DNA from 3 places in the Photobacterium sanguinicancri genome. Region 1 is predicted to be linked to each of the others. Evidence: predicted binding sites of a transcription regulator. Region 1 holds the regulator's gene; each other region holds the start of a gene.
What was found. The regulator PurR, encoded in region 1, represses purine synthesis genes. The targets are predictions, from matches to a motif close to TNANGNAAACGTTTNCNTNA.
Positions count from the first base shown of each region.

Region 1 (4,234 bases):
CTAACAGGCGTGATTGGCTTTATTGGTCTTATTATTCCACATTTAGGCCGTATGCTTACCGGGCCTAACCATAAAAGCTTACTGCCATTATCAGCCTTGCTTGGCGCATTAATTTTGCTGATTGCAGATATGATCGCCCGTGTTATTGCGGCTCCCGCTGAATTGCCCGTAGGGATCATTACCGCCATCTTAGGTGCCCCCTTCTTTATTCTGTTACTTATTAAACAAAAAGGTCGCTTATCATGATGGTTGATGCTCATATATCTGATCAATGGCAGTCGACCCACCATGATAGCGTTGCGATCGCAGCTAAAGGGTTAAACCTCAGCCTTGGTGGTAAAATCTTACTTGATGATTTTAATCTCGAGATTAGGCATGGTGAGGTGACCGCATTACTTGGACCTAACGGCGCAGGCAAAAGTACACTACTCAAAGTACTGTGTGGCGAGTTGGATGCAGGAGGTGATATCCGCATTCATAATAAGAACCAAGCTAAGTGGCCAGCTAAAGCGTTAGCCCGATATTTAGCCGTTTTACCTCAACACAGTAGTTTAAGCTTTGCATTTACCGCACAAGAAGTAGTCGAACTCGGTGCTTTACCACTCGATCTTCCCCGCGCGGATGCAACGGCGACAGCAGCTGAAATGATGGAAAAGACCGATGTCACAACACTCGCCGACAGGTTATATCCCTCTTTATCTGGCGGAGAAAAGCAAAGAGTTCATTTTGCGCGAATTCTGACACAACTGAGTGAAGCAAATGAAAATGCGATTCTAATGCTTGATGAACCCACATCGGCTCTTGATTTGGCTCATCAGCATAAGACGTTACAATTAGCGCAGAACATGGCTAAAGCTGGCGCTGCCGTTATCGTTGTATTGCATGATCTAAACCTAGCGGCACAATATGCCAATCGCTTGATTATTGTGAATAATGGCAAAATACAAGCAGATGGCGATGCGTGGCACGCACTCGAACCGAGTAACATTGAACGAGTCTACGGTTGGCCAGTCACTATGACAGAGCATCCGGTGCACAAACACCCCGTGATTTTGTAGCACTTTACTTGCGTATTTATTACATTACCCATGCGAATGCATACTAACGCATCAAAAATCACCATAGTTACATTATTATTGTTGATGTCTATCAAGTATTACCATCTTGATAAACAGAAACGTTGCACTGTGCGCTACACTCAGTAAAATGTGAACGCAAGCGATTAACAATGTAACGCTACCCTAATCTATAAAAGCCGCTCATCCTAGAGAAGCGGCTTTTCACTTTTATGGAAGGTCTAAAGCGACACATGCACTCAACGTAAAAAGAGTAGGCGTGTTGGATGGCTTAGCTAGACCCTCTTTATTGCAATTATTAGAAGAATAACTATGGCAACGATTAAAGATGTTGCACGTATGGCTGGTGTTTCAACGACAACAGTCTCTCACGTGATAAACAAAACACGCTTCGTAGCAGAAGCAACACAGAAGAAAGTGTTGGCTGCCGTCGATGAACTGAACTATGCGCCAAGTGCTGTTGCTCGCAGCCTGAAATGTAATACTACTCGCACTATCGGTATGTTAGTAACGAAATCGACTAACCCGTTCTTTGCTGAAGTTGTACATGGCGTAGAAGAATACTGTTACAAAGAAGGCTATACCTTAATTCTATGTAACACCGAAGGTAACCTCTCTAAGCAACGTGATTACTTGCGCATGCTGGCTGAAAAGCGTGTAGATGGCTTGATGGTTATGTGTTCAGATCTCGACCAGCGTTTATTAGATCTATTAGAACGCCAAAGTGATCTACCTATGGTTGTGATGGACTGGGGCCCAGAAAGCCCACACACAGATAAAATCCAAGATAACGCAGCAGTCGGTGGTTATGTCGCGATCAAGCACTTTATCGAAAATGGCCACACTAAGATTGGCTGTCTATCTGGCCACAATGAAAAATCAACCTGTCGTGAACGCTTGAAAGGCTTCCAAAAAGCGATGGGTGAAGCTGATCTAGATATTAATGAAGATTGGATCATTGAAGGTGACTTCGAGTGTGAGACTGCCGTACAAGCAGCTGAACAGTTTATTGCAATGAAAGAGCGCCCTACTGCTATCTTCTGTTTTAACGACATTATGGCAATGGCGATGATCAGTACTTTCGTTCAACATGGAATTCGAGTGCCTGAAGATATCTCAATCATTGGTTACGATAATATCGAGCTAGCACCTTTCTTCTCGCCACCTTTGACAACAATCCACCAGCCTAAACGCCGCTTAGGTAAAACAGCGATTGAAATCTTGATGGAACGCGTAAAAGATAAAAAACATGAGACCCGTGTTTTTGAAATGTCACCGGCACTCGTTGTCCGTAAGTCAGTTCATAAGCTCAATTAATTATTCTTATTGCGCATAAAAAAACAAAAAACCGACAATATTAAACGTCGGTTTTTTTATAAATTCACATCGCTTAAAATTCGATTTTTTCACACAAACACTTAATCTATAACAATAAGTTTACTTATAAAATTGAAATAGTTCTCTTCAATTTACTGCTCATTTCATTTCACACCTGAATATTCTCTCTCTCTTAATAGTAATAATTGAAGCAACATCACACTTTGACCCCCGTAAGTTAAACGATTTTCTGCTATTTACGATATGCTTATTCAGTCACGAACAAGGCAAACCATTTGAAAGAATGGGACGCAAAGCTTCCGGCCTAACAGAGTGTTATTTGGGTAACATTTAACACTTTTAAGGTAGCGGGGTTACCGATGGATTTAACGCAAAACCTGCTTCAGGATTTGACATGCTTTTGACATATATTAAGTGTGCTTTGCTAATCTAAACTCCTCGCTTATATGTTAGGTGACTCCCAGATTTATTTCACCGAGAAGTCGCATGGATAAACCAATACTTAAAGACACCCTAAAATTATTCGACTGCTTTGACAGTGTTAAATCACGGTCCATGTTTGGCGGTTTTGGCATTTTTTCAGGTGAAACGATGTTTGCACTTGTCGTAAAAAATAAGTTACACCTTCGTGCCAATGCTAAAAATATTGAGCAGTTTAAAAAAGCTGACTTAACCCCTTATGTTTATGAAAAACGCGGTTTTCCCGTTGTGACTAAGCATTTTGCAATACCTGATACCTGGTGGAATACTCCAGAGATGATCATTGAACACGCACGCGGTTCTTTAGACGGTGCAAATAACGACAAAGAAACAAAAAGTAAAGTTGGGCCTTCACGTATCAAAGATTTACCCAATTTACGGTTAGCGAATGAACGTATGCTGAAAAAAGTAGGTATTGATACTGTCGACAAGCTTGTAGAAGTTGGCGCTATTGATGCTTATAAAGCACTACTCGATACACATGATAATAATCTCAACATCGAGTTGCTTTGGGCTTTAGAAGGCGCGATCAGCGGCAGACATTGGTCGGTGATCAGTGAAACAAGACGCGGAGAGTTGTTAGGTTTATTACCTTAAGCCATTCGGTCAAAAACAACACTTTTTACAATATAAAAAACGGGGCTTTGGCCTCGTTTTTTATAGCTCCAGCCTCCTGAATGTCAGGATTACGTCAAAGATTGACTCTTCTCACAAATACTGTTCACAAAAGCATCAGTTAACTTTTAATCTTACCTTAAATAAGTAAAATACTGGCTAGCAGCAGAACAACCAACGTCAAAAAATTGTTTTTAACTACTTATGGCAACTGTTGCATGAAGGTAGCGCCACTTTAATGACGCTTCATAACCTTCGCCATAACCAACGTGCAGTCTCTTTATAGATTGCAAAAAGTGAGGCAAGTATGCTCTGTTCAAAGCCTTTTCCTGGGCAAACAGACCACATATTCAAAGACAAATTTAACAAATGGCCAAAGTTATTCCGTGCCTTTGTTCTTCTTAGCCTACTCCCTCCAGCTTTAGTCATGCTACTAGTCTCTCAGCAACTGGCTCCACTTAATGCACTCATTGATACAGTTACCCTGACATGCGGCTTTAATATCATGCTGATTGTATGGGGCGTATTACTCAAAGTTCGCGCTCGTAAATACTGGTATCGAAACTATCACATTGGCAAAACACTGGTCCTTGCATGCCTGCCTTTCATCGCATCAGCTTATATCGCTTTGTCTGATATTCCGGATAACCGTGTTGTGCAACAAGAACGTAGCCAAGCTGTAGAAGTAGCCATTAACTAAAAAGCTGCTCAAATTACAGACACTC
Region 1 covers NZ_AP024850.1:2,132,968-2,137,201, forward strand. The annotation lists gene OCU87_RS10175 (FecCD family ABC transporter permease) at 1-246, shown strand, start outside; gene OCU87_RS10180 (heme ABC transporter ATP-binding protein) at 243-1,058, shown strand; gene purR (HTH-type transcriptional repressor PurR) at 1,389-2,393, shown strand; cyclic di-GMP riboswitch class I at 2,670-2,775, shown strand; gene OCU87_RS10190 (TfoX/Sxy family DNA transformation protein) at 2,901-3,491, shown strand; gene OCU87_RS10195 (hypothetical protein) at 3,817-4,209, shown strand.

Region 2 (4,234 bases), 1.5 Mb from region 1:
CGTTGTACCTGCTTCGCACTAGGGCGCAAGCCTCGCCATAGCATAAAGCTTTCGGCAGCTTGGCCCACTAACATCCCAAGTCCATCAAGTGTTCTATGCGCGCCTAAATCTTTTGCCCATTGATTAAAGGTGGTGGTTTGCGCGCTATACACCATATCGTAGCAAGTCACTTGACTTGAAATCAGGCTATGGGGCAGGGAAGGTAATTGCCCGGATAACCCTGCAGACGTCGAGTTGATAATAATGTCGAATGTCAGACCATCAAGTTCATCGATCGCTTGCGAAGCAATTGTGCCATGTGAAGAAAAAAGGGCGGCTAATTGTTGCGCTTTGGCTTCAGTTCGATTGGCCACAACCACTTCTGCTGGCTGCTGAGCTAATAAAGGGAGGATAACCCCACGCGCGGCACCACCAGCACCAACCAATAAAATACGCTTTCCCTTTAAAGGGACTTGATGCTGCAATAAGTCCTGAACTAATCCTTCACCATCGGTGTTATCACCAAGAATCACACCATCGTCAAGTTTCTTCAAAGTATTCACTGCGCCCGCTAAGCGTGCACGTTCAGTTAATTGCTGCGCATATTGGAAAGCTTCTTCTTTAAAGGGGGCTGTAATGTTACAGCCGCGACCACCCTGAGCAAAAAAACGATCCGCAGCCACAGTAAAACCATCTATATCAGGTTGCTCAGCATGGTAGACCATGTCTTGCGCAGTTTGGCGAGCAAATAAGGTATGAATAAAAGGCGATTTGCTTTGAGTGATGGGATTACCAAAAACAACGTACTGATCCATGTGGGAAAGCTTCCAATAAATGAGGGACGATCATTCGACCCTAACACTGCATCTATGGAAGCTCAAACAGTTCGTTTACCAAGATCGTGGTTTTAAATACTCTTGGTATAACTTGGCTTCTGCAGAATCCGCTTCTGGTTGGTAGCTATATTCCCAACGCGCTAATGGCGGCATTGACATTAAGATCGACTCGGTACGACCGCCACTTTGCAAACCAAATAGGGTGCCGCGATCATAAACTAAGTTAAATTCAACATAGCGACCACGTCGATAAAGCTGGAACTCACGCTCGCGTTCACCGAAGGGTAGGGTGTGACGCTTTTTAACGATAGGGAGGTACGCATCAATGTAGCCATTCCCGACAGCTTGCATGTAATCAAAACTCTTCTCAAAACCCCATTCATTCAAATCATCGAAGAACAAGCCTCCGACACCACGCGTTTCATCACGGTGGGGTAGATAGAAGTATTTATCACACCATGCTTTATGCTCGGCATACACCTGATCACCAAATGGTTGGCACAAGGTTTTTGCCGTATCATGCCAATGCTGACAGTCTTCTTCAAAAGGATAGAATGGGGTTAGGTCAAAACCACCGCCAAACCACCATACCGGTGCTTCACCTTCCTTTTCAGCAATAAAAAATCGAACGTTTGCATGTGAGGTCGGTACATATGGGTTATTTGGGTGGATAACCAATGACACGCCCATAGCTTCAAAGCTACGACCTGCTAATTCTGGGCGATGTGCAGTCGCTGAGGCTGGCATTTTAGTCCCAAAGACATGAGAGAAATTCACGCCCCCTTGCTCGAAGACTGCCCCTCCTCGCATCACTCGGCTACGACCACCGCCACCTTGTTCACGCAGCCATTCGTCTTGTTCAAAGGTCGCTTGACCATCTTGCACTTCAATCGCCCGGCAAATTCGGTCTTGAAGATCGAGTAAAAAGGCTTTAACTGCGGCTTTATCTACTGTTTGCATGCTCTCTATCCTTGGCGAAAAACATTACCTGTGATCGCATCACGAATTTCAGATGGGTTATCACGACCACCTGTTTCCCCCTGCAAAATAGCAGGTAAACAATGACCGAGTTGTAATTCAACTTCGGCAGCTGTTCGTCCCGGCTCTTGGCCTGACAGATTAGCGCTGGTTGAAGTGATGGGTTTACCAAATTCTCGGCATAATTGTTGAACCAACGGGTGATCCGTTACTCGAACAGCAATTGTTGAAAATTGCCCTGTCAAATAACTAGGCACGCTCGCTTTGGTAGGCATAACCCAAGTCACAGGTCCCGGCCATGTCGCTTTAATTTTCTGACGCTGAGCTGGTGATAACTGGCTATCATCAATGTAAGGCAACAGCTGGTCATAATCTGCGGCTATTAAAATCAGACCTTTTTCTATTGGACGTTGCTTAATATCGAGCAATTTCATAACTGCTGGCTCATTGTCGGGGTCACAGCCCACGCCAAAGACAGCTTCAGTCGGGTAGGCGATAACCTCTCCCTGTTGCAGTGCGGTGATCACTTGCGCAAAATTTTCCACGTCACCCTCATTATTATTTAGCTGATTATCATTTAACTTCCTATTTACTAGTTTACCCACTCTGAGCAAGCAACTCCATGACGGTAATACAATGAGACAAATACACCGACGCAAACGTTTTCCTTCGTTTAAAATCACCGTATAATGCGGCCAACACGTATTATTTGCGACGTTTTAAGTTATCAACAGGAGATCGGAATGAAAGTTGGAATTATCATGGGTTCGAAATCTGACTGGCCAACCATGCAACATGCCGCTGAAATGCTAGATCGCTTCAATGTGCCTTATGAAACAAAAGTAGTTTCTGCTCACCGTACTCCTCAACTTCTTGCTGATTACGCCAACAGTGCTAAAGAACGCGGGATCAAAGTCATCATCGCAGGCGCAGGCGGAGCCGCTCATCTTCCTGGAATGGCTGCGGCATTTACCAGCCTACCTGTACTTGGTGTTCCCGTGCAATCACGCGCTCTGAAGGGCATGGACTCATTACTGTCTATCGTTCAAATGCCAAAAGGTATTGCGGTTGGTACCTTAGCCATTGGTGAAGCAGGCGCCGCAAATGCCGGCATTTTGGCCGCACAAATCATTGGCACGCACGATGAAGAAGTGATGGCAAAAGTAGAAGCGTTCCGCAGCGAACAAACCGAAACCGTTCTTGCGAATCCAAACCCAGCAGAGGACTAAACACATGCACGTACTGGTTTTAGGCGCAGGTCAGCTCGCTCGTATGATGTCATTAGCAGGTGCTCCACTGAATATTGAGATCTCTGCGTTTGATGTGGGCAGTGAAAATATCGTTCACCCACTAACGCAAGTGGTGATAGGCCAAGGATTAGAAGCAGCCATTGCGCGTGCCGATGTCATCACTGCTGAGTTTGAGCATATCCCGCACCATATCCTTGATGTGTGTGAGCAAAGTGGTAAGTTCCTGCCAACCACTGATGCGATTAAAGCCGGAGGCGATCGCCGAATAGAAAAAGCATTACTTGATAGTGCAAAAGTGCGCAATGCCAAATATTACGTTATCAATAACCGTGCCGATTTTGATGCTGCAGTCCAACATGTAGGCCTGCCTATGGTATTAAAAAGTGCGCTTGGTGGTTACGATGGCAAAGGACAGTGGCGTTTAAAAGATCCCGCTCAGATGGATACCATGTGGGATGAAATGGCACAGTGCATTGCCGCGACACCAACTCAAGCTATTGTCGCTGAAGAATTTGTACCCTTTAATCGCGAAGTATCACTGGTTGGTGCACGTGGCAAAGATGGATCTGTTTCCGTCTATCCACTCGCGGAAAATGTGCATACCAATGGTGTATTAAGTCTATCGACTGCAATTAACGAAGAAGCACTACAAGCACAAGCAAAGCACATGTTTACCGCTGTCGCTGAGAGCCTTGATTATGTCGGCGTATTAGCCCTTGAGTTTTTTGACCTTGATGGTGAGCTACTGGTTAATGAAATTGCCCCTCGCGTTCATAACTCAGGCCACTGGACGCAGCAAGGTGCTGAAACCTGTCAATTTGAAAACCATTTACGTGCCGTTTGTGGCTTACCCCTGGGGAGCACAGACTTGATTCGGCCAACGGCAATGATCAATATTTTAGGTGAAGATACTTTACCTAAAAGCGTGCTGACCGAAGCAGGTTGCCATGTTCACTGGTACGGCAAAGAAAAGCGAGCGGGGCGAAAAATGGGACATATCAATGTGTGTGCCCCTACACCTGAAGCGCTGGTTAATAAATTACAAGCTCTCAGCCAGCAGCTTGATAGCACGGCATTTCCAGCACTATCGCTTTAGATAAAAAAGACGAGCACTCTGTCTCGCCCTAAACGACAAAAGCCAGCATCAATGCTGGCTTTTTTATCTGCTCACGTCTGTACTTACTCTGCAGG
Region 2 covers NZ_AP024850.1:3,645,622-3,649,855, forward strand. The annotation lists gene aroE (shikimate dehydrogenase) at 1-794, opposite strand, end outside; gene hemF (oxygen-dependent coproporphyrinogen oxidase) at 870-1,775, opposite strand; gene tsaC (L-threonylcarbamoyladenylate synthase type 1 TsaC) at 1,781-2,338, opposite strand; gene purE (5-(carboxyamino)imidazole ribonucleotide mutase) at 2,537-3,022, shown strand; gene OCU87_RS16795 (5-(carboxyamino)imidazole ribonucleotide synthase) at 3,027-4,139, shown strand; gene OCU87_RS16800 (DNA topoisomerase family protein) at 4,223-4,234, opposite strand, start outside.
Region 2: a site for PurR is predicted at 2,445-2,464, ahead of purE (5-(carboxyamino)imidazole ribonucleotide mutase). Genes of this name have one in related genera too.

Region 3 (4,234 bases), 510 kb from region 1:
CCACCATAGGAACCAGCGCATCCATAATTGGCGACATGGCGTTTTTTTCTTGGTAGCTCATAACGTTATTTCCCTAAAATAAATGGCCCGAATGAAATGACTCACACGGACCATTGTTAGCAGAAGATTCGAAGCAAAGTCAAATCTCTACAGTAATTTCAGTAAATTAAGCAGCAGGTTGGTTCATTAGCTCGTTAAAACCAACTTCTGTTTCTGTAACCTGTGCTTTAGCAATTAGCGCATCGATTGCTTGCTCTTCTAGAGCAACGTTACGCATATTGTTCATCATTTGCTCGTTTTGCTCGTAGTAAGCAACAACTTCTGTTGGATCTTCGTAAGCTGAAGCCATTTCGTTGATTAACGCTTTAACACGCTCGTCATCCGCTTTTAGCTCTTCAGACTTGATTACAGCACCAAGAAGAAGACCAACAACTACGCGACGCTTAGCTTGTTCTTCGAACAATTCACGTGGTAGCTCAGGCATGTTTTTAGCGTCGCCGCCAAAACGTTGTGCCGCTTGTTGACGAAGAACATTGATTTCTTGGTCGATAAGCGCAGCTGGAACAGCGATGTCGTTTTGCTCGATTAGGCCGTTAAGTACTTGGTCTTTAATGCGACCTTTAACAGCTTGCTTCATTTCACGTTCCATGTTCTTACGAACTTCAGCTTTTAGGCCGTCTACAGAACCGTCGTTCACACCGAACTTAGCAACGAACTCTTCAGTAAGCTCAGGTAGTTCTTGCGCTTCTACTTTGTGTAGTTTGATAGCGAAAGATGCTGCTTTACCTTTTAGGTTTTCAGCATGGTAATCTTCAGGGAAAGCGACTTCTACAGTGAACTCTTCGCCCGCTTTCTTACCAACGATGCCATCTTCAAAACCAGGGATCATACGACCTTGGCCCATAGCAAGTGCGAAACCTTCAGCTTTACCGCCGTCGAATTCTTCGCCGTCGATAGAACCGTTGAAGTCGATAGTTACACGGCTGTCAGCAACAGCAGCAACGTCAGCTTCAGACCACGTAGCTTGTTGCTTACGTAGTGTTTCGATCATTGTATCAACGTCTTCAGCTTTAACTTCTACTGCTGGTTTTTCAACTGCAATTTTGTCTAGGCCTTGAAGTTCGATTTCTGGGAAGATTTCGAAAGACGCTTTGAATACTAGGTCTTTACCTTCAGCGAACTCAACTGGAGTAAAAGTAGGCGCGCCAGCTGGGTTGATTTTTTCTTTAACGATCGCTTCGATGAAGTGACGTTGCATTACTTCGCCCATTACTTCTTGACGAACAGATGCACCAAACATGCGAGCAACCATTTTGATTGGCGCTTTACCTGGACGGAAACCATCGAAACGACGATTTTTAGCGATTTTTTGCAGTTCAACTTTTACTGCATCTTCGATGTTTGCAGCAGGAACTGTGATAGTTAGATGGCGCTCTAGGCCTTCAGTGGTTTCAACGGTAACTTGCATTTTATTTAACCTCAAAACTTACTCAGATCACTGAGTGATGTTGCCGATCAGTTCAATCTGACGGTGGCATCCTTTCGTGTTATGGCGATTTAGATAAACCTACCACAACGCCTTAATTCTGATAATTTCTAACGCTGCTGACAAAAGCAGTCTCTAGGATAGAAATTAAAACGCGGCATTATAACGGTCTGATACTCTCAGGTCGAGACTACAGCCCACAAACCATGACTTCTCAACAAAATAGGGGCTAAAAATCGATTTTCAAGGGAAATATGAAAAAAAAACGGTTTAGATGCCGATTTTGTGCACAGGCAAGCAATTGGTAACAAATGATTGTTTGAAGTATGAACAGGAAGTTCGGGTAAATGATGTAATAAAACAAGACAGAAAGGGAAGCTATTCGCCTAAACGAAAAAAGCCGTATTTAGTTTTCACTAAATACGGCTTCTCGAAATAATGGTACGCCCTGCAGGATTCGAACCTGCGACCACATCCTTAGAAGGGACGTGCTCTATCCAGCTGAGCTAAGGGCGCACTACAACGCATGCTGCGTTATGGGTCAGAATTATACGTTGCTACTCTCTAAGGTCAACGGTTTTTCCCTTTTTTTAATGTCCTACACTTCAAACGGTTAAACTTAAACCAATCTAACGCTATAGCGGCTAATTATGGTGAATCCCCCAGCAAGCCATTGACGTTTTTTCGCTCAACTGAACATCCACTCACATCTGCAAGTGCCAATCTAAAAATACTAGTTTCTTGTCCCAACATAATGCAAACGTTTGCGTTATAGATCTTGCTCACAGTATCTGCGACAATATCTCATCAATAATGATTGATGAAAATTACAGTCAATGCGCATTAATCATTATTATTTTATCGTTGATATGCTACGGCTTTGTTCGCTAGCAATAAGTCATAAGGAAAACCATGAGCGCTCAAATTATTGATGGCAAAATCATTTCACAAACAGTTCGTCAAGAAGTCGCAGCACGCGTAAAAGCACGTGTTGATGCTGGCCTTCGCGCGCCAGGGCTTGCTGTTGTTCTGGTTGGCCAAGATCCAGCTTCTCAGGTTTACGTGGGTAGTAAGCGTAAAGCCTGTGAAGAAGTGGGGTTTATCTCTAAATCTTTTGACTTACCAACAACAACCAACGAAACAGAGCTGCTCGCTTTAATTGCAGAGTTGAATGCCGATAAAGAAATCGATGGTATTTTGGTTCAGCTCCCCCTGCCCGCGGGCATGGATAGCACTGTGATTCTCGAGAGTATTGCACCAGAGAAAGATGTGGATGGTTTCCACCCCTACAATGTCGGTCGTTTGTGCCAACGTATGCCTAAGCTACGCTCATGTACGCCAAAAGGCATTATTACCCTACTGGAACGTTACAACATCCCAACACGCGGCAAGCACGCTGTTGTTGTTGGTGCATCAAATATTGTTGGACGTCCGATGACCATGGAATTATTACTGGCAGGTGCAACGACAACAACATGTCACCGCTTCACTCAAGATTTAGAAGGCCATGTTCGTCAAGCAGACATCGTGGTGGTGGCTGTCGGTAAACCAAATTTCATTCCAGGCGATTGGATTAAAGAAGGTGCGACCGTGATCGATGTGGGTATCAACCGTTTAAGTACAGGGAAGCTTGTCGGTGATGTTGAATTTGATGTCGCGAAAACAAAAGCAAAACACATTACACCCGTTCCTGGCGGTGTTGGCCCAATGACAGTGGCAACACTTATAGAAAACACCCTATTAGCATGTGAACAATTCCACAGTTAGTTTTGGGGACTCCTCGAAAACAAAAAAGCAGCTTGAATAAGCTGCTTTTTTATTAACTGGATACCAATATAAAGCTATAGCGTTTTCGCTAACTCTTTAATATAAGCAGTGAAATCATCACCCAGCACATCATGACGCATGCCATATTCGACAAATGCCTGCATGTAACCTAGCTTACTACCACAGTCATGGCTAACACCTGACATATGAAAAGCATTCACTTGCTGCTTTTCCATTAGCATATCAATCGCATCAGTCAGCTGGATTTCGTCACCTGCGCCTACTGGCGTTTTTTCAAGTAAACCCCAAATTTCAGCAGGTAAAACATAACGGCCAACAATCGCTAAATTTGACGGCGCGGCCTCGACACTTGGCTTTTCAACCACTTTGGTCATCGCAGCCGTTTCGCCCGCTTTAAGGTCTGTACCATTGACATCAGCCACACCGTAATTAGACACTTCACTCATTGGCACAGGCTCAACCAAAACTTGGCTAATACCGGTCGCATTAAACTCCGCGACCATGGCTGCCATGTTTTCACTGCGTAAATCACTTGCCACATCATCCAAAATAACATCGGGCAATACCACTGCAAATGGGGCATCACCAATCAATGGGTGCGCGCACAATACCGCGTGACCTAGACCTTTCGCTTGGCCTTGACGAACATGCATAATCGTAACGTCTTTAGGACAAATCTTTTGTACTTCTTCAAGCAACTGGCGCTTAACACGCTTTTCAAGCGTCGCTTCTAATTCAAATGAAGTATCAAAGTGGTTTTCAATTGAGTTTTTTGATGAATGCGTCACCAAAATAATCTCTTTGATGCCCGCAGCCACACACTCATTCACCACATACTGTATAAGCGGTTTATCAACGATCGGTAGCATTTCTTTGGGAATGGCTTTCGTCGCAGGTAGCATGCGAGTACCAAGACCAGCAACAGGGATCACGGCCTTACGGACAGGGGAAGGTTGTGTC
Region 3 covers NZ_AP024850.1:2,638,309-2,642,542, forward strand. The annotation lists gene clpP (ATP-dependent Clp endopeptidase proteolytic subunit ClpP) at 1-61, opposite strand, end outside; gene tig (trigger factor) at 167-1,468, opposite strand; tRNA gene OCU87_RS12260 (tRNA-Arg) at 1,926-2,002, opposite strand; gene folD (bifunctional methylenetetrahydrofolate dehydrogenase/methenyltetrahydrofolate cyclohydrolase FolD) at 2,399-3,253, shown strand; gene galU (UTP--glucose-1-phosphate uridylyltransferase GalU) at 3,328-4,234, opposite strand, start outside.
Region 3: a site for PurR is predicted at 2,239-2,258, ahead of folD (bifunctional methylenetetrahydrofolate dehydrogenase/methenyltetrahydrofolate cyclohydrolase FolD). Genes of this name have one in related genera too.